DNA from 2 places in the Paenibacillus tundrae genome. Region 2 is predicted to be linked to the other one. Evidence: predicted binding sites of a transcription regulator. Region 2 holds the regulator's gene; the other holds the start of a gene.
The links. Region 2 encodes LexA, which represses DNA repair genes until DNA is damaged. Its sites were predicted from a motif close to CGAACATATGTTCG; they were not measured.
Positions count from the first base shown of each region.

Region 1 (4,438 bases), 1.4 Mb from region 2:
TCCATTCCTTCGCAAATGCTTCATCATCAATCAATCTCTCCTGCTCCAGCCGATCCAACACCTCTTCAATCAACGGAGGCGCAAACTGCTTCTGCCGCAAGCGCTGGCTTAATTCATGACGTGTACGCGGCTTAAATTCGAGGTAACGCAAAGACTGAACATATGTCTGTTGGCGCTCATCAGCCATAACAATTTCCTCAAGATCCTTTTTTACAAATGTGTTACCCCGCGTCAACCGATATTTAATCATTACATCTTCCAGAACAGTAATTGAGTGCATACCGAACTCGATACGATATCTCGCCACTCGTCCCTTCAGCAACCGCTCAACCCTTGTAATGGTCAATTCCTCATGATCGGGAAATTGGGAGATTCCCGTTAGCTCTGCTTCTTCAAATAAATCCTCATCATATTTGTCCATGCCTTAATCTCCTTTCATCGTTGCTATATAGGTTCAACTATAGAAGTTTACACTTGTCACTTCGATGACAGAATAACCTTCCGATCACTGTTATCCCCAGATTTTTTGAATTCCCTTCTTCAAAGGGAAAATCCGGGGATAAAGGCGAACGCTTCGCTTCTTCACGTTATTTCTGTCCTCTCCGTTCTCGTGTAAAAAGTTTAGTTGAACTTATATAGCTCTGCTCTCTACAGGAGATCAGATATTATTATAAAAGGCCGGGAGTTCAGCCCGGCCATATCTTATACAGTTAGTGTGCCAACAGCCCCTGTCCCATGGGACAGAGGCTGTTAGACAATGCGAGCCACAAACCTAATTTCCTGCGCACAGTCAAGTCACAATCAGACAAGCCTCAGGAGTTCAGTACATTACTCGTTAATTTCAAACAATTCTTGTTCTTCTGCTTCTTCTTTTTGCTGATCCTCAGTCGTTGGAGCAGGAACTAGCGTCGTTAAATTGCTTGCTTCACGAATTTTTTGCTCAATTACTTGGGCAATTTCTTTGTGCTCTTTCATGAATTGCTTCGCATTTTCGCGACCTTGTCCCAAACGCTCGCCCTCATAGGAATACCATGCACCACTTTTGTTAACGATATCCAGTTCTGTACCAATGTCAATGATACTACCTTCTCTAGAGATACCCTCACCGTACATGATATCCACTTCAGCTTGTTTAAACGGTGGTGCTACTTTATTCTTAACGACTTTTACACGTGTACGGTTCCCGATGATGTCATTGCCTGACTTGATACTTTCAATCCGACGAACATCCAAACGAACTGTGGAGTAGAATTTCAAGGCACGACCACCAGGTGTTGTTTCAGGGTTACCAAACATAACCCCAACTTTTTCACGAAGCTGGTTAATGAAGATTGCGATTGTTTTGGATTTGCTGATTGCACCCGACAATTTACGCAACGCCTGTGACATCAGACGTGCCTGCAAACCAACGTGGGAATCCCCCATTTCGCCTTCAATTTCAGCTTTTGGTACCAATGCAGCAACGGAGTCAATAACGATAATATCTACAGCACCACTGCGAACGAGTGCTTCTGCAATTTCAAGCCCTTGCTCACCCGTGTCTGGCTGAGACAGAAGCAATTCATCAATGTTAACACCAAGCTTACTTGCATATTGAGGGTCAAGAGCATGCTCAGCATCGATAAATGCAGCTTGTCCTCCTACTTTTTGCACTTCAGCAATCGCATGTAGTGCTACAGTTGTTTTACCAGAAGATTCAGGTCCATATATTTCAACAATCCGGCCTTTAGGCAAGCCGCCTGTTCCTAATGCAATATCCAAAGCCAAGGAACCACTGGGAATGATTTCCACTTGCATGTGGGTCGACTCACCCAGTTTCATGATGGATCCTTTACCAAATTGCTTCTCTATTTGACGGAGCGCCATATCAAGCGCGGCACGACGGTCTGACAATATGCTCACACCCTTTACTGTTTATAAGATAATGATACCTTGTTTTAACACGTTTGCCAAGCTTTTTTTCGAACATACATTCGTTTTTTTTGTAAAGGCCGAGGCGCCTCTTCCTCAAGAAAACCTGGAATTAAACAGAAAAAAGAACCGTAAACAGGGCTACAGTGCCTGATTCTACGGTTCTTCCGTCTGTTAAAAGTATACCTGTTTTGCACTGTAAAAGCAAACCAAGCAGAAGAACTAATCTAGTTCAACAAGCTTGCGCCACAATCGGTAGAAGATAGATTTGGTCGAACGGATGCGAACCGTTTCCCGATTACCGTTAATACGTAATTCATGGATTTCCGTCTCTTTGCCACGTTCAGCTAGAGCAATGAAGACGAGACCAGGTGGCTTACGCTCAGAATAACCCGGCCCTGCGACACCTGTAACAGCTAATCCAAAATTAGCATCCCCAATCATGCGTACCTGCTCTGCCAATACTTTAGCAACCTCAGGACTTACGGCTCCGGGCGCATCTTCTCCCTCAAGATAATCATGAGGAACGTTCAGCAGTTTTTCTTTCATCTCATTGGAATAACATACAATTCCGCCTTTAAGAATTGCCGCACTGCCTGGAATTGATGTCAGGCTCTGCATGACAAGCCCGCCTGTGCAGCTCTCAGCAGCACTAAGAGTCAGACCCATATCAGCCATCATCGTAACAATCGTATACTCAATAGGCACATCCTCGTTGGCGTACAGATGCTCTGGCAAACGCTCACGAATCTGAACTTCCATCGCATCCAGCTTAACCTTCGCCTCTCCCTCATTCGGTGCTTTGGTAGAGACACGCACGGTAACCTCCCCTTCGCTTGCATACGGTGCAATCGTAGGGTCTGTCTGTCCGTCGATCAGATCAAGCAGACGATCCTCCAAAGCCGACTCCCCTATACCTGCAAACTTCAGCATTCTGGAATAGATCGGCATCTCTTCTGTCAGAACGTGTTGGAATAGCCAAGGTTTAACCTCCTGCTCAAACATAGGAATCAGCTCTTTAGGCGGCCCAGGCATAACTACATAGTGTTTTCCATTGTCCGAGATAGCATTTCCCGCTGCAAGCCCCGTCTCGTTAGCTAGAGGTGTTCCACCTTCAATCACGATAGCCTGACGGCGATTATTCTCGGTCATCGTAACATTGCGATCCCGGAAAAAGCCTTCTATTTTGTCCATCGCCAGTCGATCTATATGAAGCTTACGACCTAACACTTCAGCCAGAGCATCCTTGGTTAGATCATCCTGTGTCGGCCCAATGCCACCGGAAAATAAAATGACATCTGCCCGACTCTGAGCAATTCGAATTGCTTCACTAAGGCGACTCAGATTATCCCCAACAACTGTTTGGAAATACACATCAATTCCGATCGCGGCTAATTCGCGAGACAAATATCTCGCATTGGTATTCACAATCTGTCCAAGCAATAGCTCTGTGCCAACCGCAATGATTTCTGCCTTCATTCTGTATCCTCCTGTACACGCTGTGAGTATTCAAAGGGCAATAGGATGTATTCCTATTGCCCTTAGTACAAGTTGTTCCTTCTAAATTACCCGTTTTCCGGAACGATTACGCTTTTGATAAATTAAGCAAGTTTTTGTTTTTAACGAAATAATCAATTCCTGACCAGATTGTTATAATCGCTGCAGCCCACACTGCGATAACATCCATATGGATCCCTGTGTAAGAGAACGGGAAATTATTCAGCAGAAGCAGTACAATAGCTACAATTTGCACAACGGTTTTTAGCTTGCCCCAATTGCTTGCCGCTACAACAGATCCATCCAGCAATGCAATCTGGCGAAGACCTGTGACTGCAAATTCACGGCTAATGATCACGACAGCAATCCATGAATCTAACTTGCCCATTTCTACGAGTGAAATGAGTACAGCAGTCACCAACAGCTTGTCTGCCAAAGGATCAAGCAGTTTGCCAAGATTAGTAACCATATTGTTCTTGCGTGCCAAGTAACCATCGAGTCCATCTGTACTTGCTGCAATGACAAAAATTACAACCGCAATCAATTGATTATAAGGAAGCGACAAGCTTCCAAGCTGCAACGGCTCTGGATAAAATGGAAAATCCACGAGCAGAAACACCATCAAAAAAGGGATTAAGCAAATTCGTGCAAGCGTAATCCGGTTGGGTAAATTCACAAGACGCCCTCCCTCTTATCCTCCAATAACTCCAAACACTCATCTTTATCCCAGATGCATCATCAGAAACTTGTAATTTGTACACTTCAGCAACATGCCTCACTATGTAAAAAACGCAAAAATAAAGTCCACCGTTCAAACGTAAAAGCGTTTAAAACGTTCCGGTGACTTCCAGAAAATGTACTGCTTATCACAAAGTCAGCAAACGATGATGACTGGGCTAATATGATGGATTGCCAGCAATGCACACTTAGTATAATATACGCCCATTGCAGTGTCAAAAAACGCTTGTGAATTTCAAGCGTTCTGAACGCATGGCTTATTTAAAGTTGGTATACTGCAGATCTAGTGGCA
Region 1 covers NZ_CP145605.1:2,535,505-2,539,942, reverse strand. The annotation lists gene V6W81_RS11450 (regulatory protein RecX) at 1-421, opposite strand, end outside; gene recA (recombinase RecA) at 829-1,893, opposite strand; gene V6W81_RS11440 (competence/damage-inducible protein A) at 2,134-3,390, opposite strand; gene pgsA (CDP-diacylglycerol--glycerol-3-phosphate 3-phosphatidyltransferase) at 3,497-4,084, opposite strand; gene V6W81_RS11430 (YajQ family cyclic di-GMP-binding protein) at 4,404-4,438, opposite strand, start outside.
Region 1: recA (recombinase RecA) is a predicted target of LexA. The motif match lies at 1,963-1,976, and genes of this name have one in related genera.

Region 2 (4,438 bases):
CGAAACTCCGGTTGATCACCACCTGTGAAGTTGGCCCACAGACCTTCAAATGGGTTGATTCCAATCATCTTGGTGAACGCAAATGTCTCGTAGGATTCATACAGATTCCGTGCTTCATTACGAACAGCTTCTTCAAGTTCCGCCGGATCAACGCCTGTCTCTTGCGCAGCTATAAGACAAGTTTCATGGAATGCTTCTCTAACACTGCGCTCATCCCATAACAATGTATCGTCTAGATCGAACAAAATCGCTTTTAACGTCATTACGGTCATCTTCCCCTTTATGCAGTAATTACTTTTGCTCGTAAGTTTCCACAGTAATCTGATGCGACTTAGCAAATCTCAAAAGACGCTCAGTAATCGCATCCGTATCGTAACGATTCAACAATTTGGTGAATACCCATCTCTTGCCACGACCGTTGTGTTCAATGACAACTGAGCCAGGCTCAATTCGGAACTTCACGATATCGTCAACGCCGATCGACCGTTCACGGTTACCTTTAATTGTCGCAATCGTACTGTTTCCAATCTTAAGGTAAGGACGACGAAGGAGAAAAATTACTGCCAAAAATACGTACAGCAGCATAGTAACCCAATCCCAGGTTGTCATTGGAGCTTTCACAAGAAATGTACTCATAAACAGATACAGAAATGCAAGTCCTATCAAGAATATAGGGAACAACAGGCTGCGACCTTTAAAAATATCGACTCCTGGTGTACCTGAAACTTGCTGACCACTCTTTTTGCGTTGTTGATTCAACTGCTTAGAATTTTTCCGAACCGTTCTCTCGAACGAACGAGCCATGAGAATCCCCCTTATTGTCTTTGTATCGGCTTACATGACTGTAAACCAAAAGTTCCCTCTTATAAGAAAAACGTCTATCGACGTACTTTCAAAGAAGACAGACCGCGCTTAACTGAAGTTTTTCTTGCGATAATCGAATTGTTCAGCTTCGCCTGAAAACTTATAAATTCAATTATCTAAAAAAAACAGCAATCTCAAATAACAGTAAGAAACCTAAATATCGTAATGATATCATTAGGTTTCTCTAGTGTTTGAGTTTGCCTTGGCGGCCTTGATCTTTCTCATCATCCACAATTTCAATGGAATCTAACTGTTGTCTGAAATTGCTACGGATGTTGTTCAAATAAATCTCTCTAAGTTTAGCACGCTCAGCAAGCTCTTCCTCGGATAAACCAGTAGATTTCTGTTTGCGAGCCAATTCGTTAATACGTGCTACTAGGCTATCTATATCCAATCTTGTCCCCTCCAAAATTACAAAGTCATATTAACTTTGACATGATCAGGACGGGTTGTCAAGGTCAGCGGCGGTTAGCTGGTTAGAATCTACTCTTTATTGGGAAATCTGGGGCAAAACCAGTACTTGTCCAGCTCGAATTGTAGTCGATTGAAGTTGGTTCACTTGCTTAATTGCTTCTATATATACACGCGTGTCCATGCTCTCCGGTTTGTAATCTACAGAAATACTCCATAAAGTATCACCTTCAGAAACTGCAATTTTTCCTCCGGGCAACAAATCGTTCTCATTCCCGGCAAATACAGTGAGCACTGTACTGCATCCAACGATTATAATGAAAGCCGCCAAAGACAGTTTCAAAATCCAGGTTGGCATCTTTAACTGTGCAAATGATTTTTGGAAATTACCTATGTTAGTCTTAACCGCTTCGGAATTTACTGGTTCATAAATACTTTGATAAGTTGAATATCTCATTAAAAATCGACCTCCAAACATTTGTTCCTATCTGTTGAAATCAATATAACACGAACATTTGTTTTGTTCAACAACTTTTTTAGAACAATTGTTCGCTTATTTTTCGCTTCATTTCCGACTTAATTCTTCCTCAAGTTGTTCCTTTAGTCGCAAGTTGTATTTTCAATGCTTAAAATTCCATCTTTTTGTAGCAATTTTCTTGATTTTATCCCATTTTATTTAGAACTTATGTTTGTACGAACGGAGGTTCTATGTTATAATTTTCCCAAACGTTACTAAATGGGGTTGATACGGTATGTCGAAGATATCCAGCAGGCAACAGGCTATTCTGGAGTTTATACGCAATGAAGTCCGGTTGAAGGGGTATCCTCCTTCCGTACGGGAAATTGGAGAAGCTGTTGGACTAGCTTCCAGCTCTACGGTTCACGGACATTTGGATCGTTTGGAGAAGAAAGGTCTTATTAGAAGAGACCCAACGAAACCAAGAGCTATCGAATTGTTAAGCCAAGAAGAATCAGAGCACTCCCACCAGTTCGCTCACAGCGTTGCTCGCATTCCTGTTGTGGGTAAAGTTACTGCCGGTGTTCCTATCACAGCAACCGAGAACATTGAGGACTACTTCCCTCTTCCTACTCATTATGTAGGCGAACAAAAGGTATTTATGCTTTCTGTCGTAGGAGATAGTATGATTGAAGCAGGTATTGTAAATGGAGACTATGTGATTGTACGTCAACAACAAACTGCTGATAACGGTGATATCGTTGTTGCCATGACTGAGGATGACGAAGCTACAGTGAAAACCTTCTATAAAGAAAAGGATCATATTCGTCTTCAGCCGGAGAATGCCACATTTGAACCGCTGCGCTTGAAGCATGTTAGCATCTTAGGTAAAGTTATTGGTCTTTTCCGCGATATTCATTAATAAGGTTTGATTTTCAGTCTTCAATTTCTACACATGAAGTGAAATACACAAAAGAGGCTGTCCTATTGTTTAGGACAACCTCTTTTTTTCGTTACTTTTAACTAATGAAATAGTTGACGATTATTCGCTACGTTTCATAATACTTTTGTGATGGGAGAACACATCAAAGCTTTGCTGTCCATGATACGAACCCATACCACTTTCCCCCACGCCCCCAAATGGCAGGTAATGCGAAGTCATATGAGATAGCGTATCATTAATACAGCCTCCACCAAAGGATACTTGATTCAGAACTTGCTCCTGTAATTGCTCATCTTGTGTGAATAGATATAACGCCAATGGTTTTGGACGACGAACAATCTCATCTAACACGGGGTTAAGATCTTGATAGGTCATGACCGGAAGAATCGGGCCAAAAATCTCTTCCTGCATTATTGCTGAACTCCAGTCAACATCCCCTAATACTGTCGGTTCAATAAGCAGTTGATCACGTTCAGAACGACCACCAATCAGCGCTTTACCATCTTCCAGGAATCTCGACACTCGATCAAAGTTACGGGCATTAACAATGTGTGGGAAATCAGAGTTCTTCATTACGTCATTTCCGAATTTGTCCTGAATCTCTTCTTGAATTAACGCAATCAATGCATCATGTACCTGTTCATGTACAAATAAATAATCTGGTGCTACGCAGGTTTGTCCAGCATTGAGGTATTTACCCCGTACAACACGCTGAGCCGTAAGCTTCAGATCCGCATCCTTGTGAACAATGACCGGGCTTTTGCCTCCCAGTTCCAACGTAACCGGAGTCAGATGTTCAGCAGCGGCTTTCATAACGACGCGTCCAACACCCGTGCTCCCTGTAAAGAAAATATAATCAAAATGTTCGTTTAATAGCTCCGTGCTTGTCTCAACTTCACCTTCCATAACTGCAATGTACTCTCTAGGAAATACATCCTGAATCAGATCGTTGATCAGATGAGAAACTGTCGGTGTTAATTCGGATGGCTTAATAACGGCACAGTTCCCCGCTGCAATTGCTCCAATGAGTGGCCCAAAAGCTAGTTGGAATGGATAGTTCCAAGGTGCAATAATTAGTGCAACTCCGTACGGTTCAGCGTATATGGTACTTACTCCATCAGGTATAGCTGCAGCTGTAGGTACAGATTTAGGCGTAGCCCATTCCTCTAAATGCTCCAATGCAAAATCTAATTCTCCCAGTACGATTCGAATCTCTGAGCCGTATCCCTCAGCCTCTGACTTATTCAGATCAGCACGTAATGCATCTAATATGCGTTGCTGATATTTCTCAATTCCTACTCGTAGTTGCTGAAGAGCATGGATACGGTATTCAACGTTTTTAGTTTGACCTGTATAGAAAAATGTCCGTTGTTCGGAAACAAGTTGCTTCGCTTGATTCATATTAACATCTCCAATTAATGAGTTTTTTAATTTTACAAAATTTAATTGTTAAAAATATAATTTATTATAACGCATCCATATGAAACTTTCAACATATTAATAACAATGAACTATTTTACACTAATCATTGCTAATCATCCAAGGCCACACCTTTAAACACAGGAGCGTAACTTAACATATATAAGGCTACTAACACACACAACTATGTATACAGGTAAAACTGAGCGATAAATAACGTTACTCCTTCCCCATACTTTATGATGCAATATTGACTGCTAATTTGAACATCTAATTGTGATATTTACACTCATATAAGCGAATGCTCACCAGCAGTACATACTATTTACCGTTCTTTGATATTT
Region 2 covers NZ_CP145605.1:3,905,906-3,910,343, forward strand. The annotation lists gene V6W81_RS17460 (HAD family hydrolase) at 1-263, opposite strand, end outside; gene V6W81_RS17465 (hypothetical protein) at 292-804, opposite strand; gene V6W81_RS17470 (DUF896 domain-containing protein) at 1,049-1,258, opposite strand; gene yneA (cell division suppressor protein YneA) at 1,355-1,732, opposite strand; gene lexA (transcriptional repressor LexA) at 2,028-2,654, shown strand; gene V6W81_RS17485 (aldehyde dehydrogenase) at 2,775-4,076, opposite strand.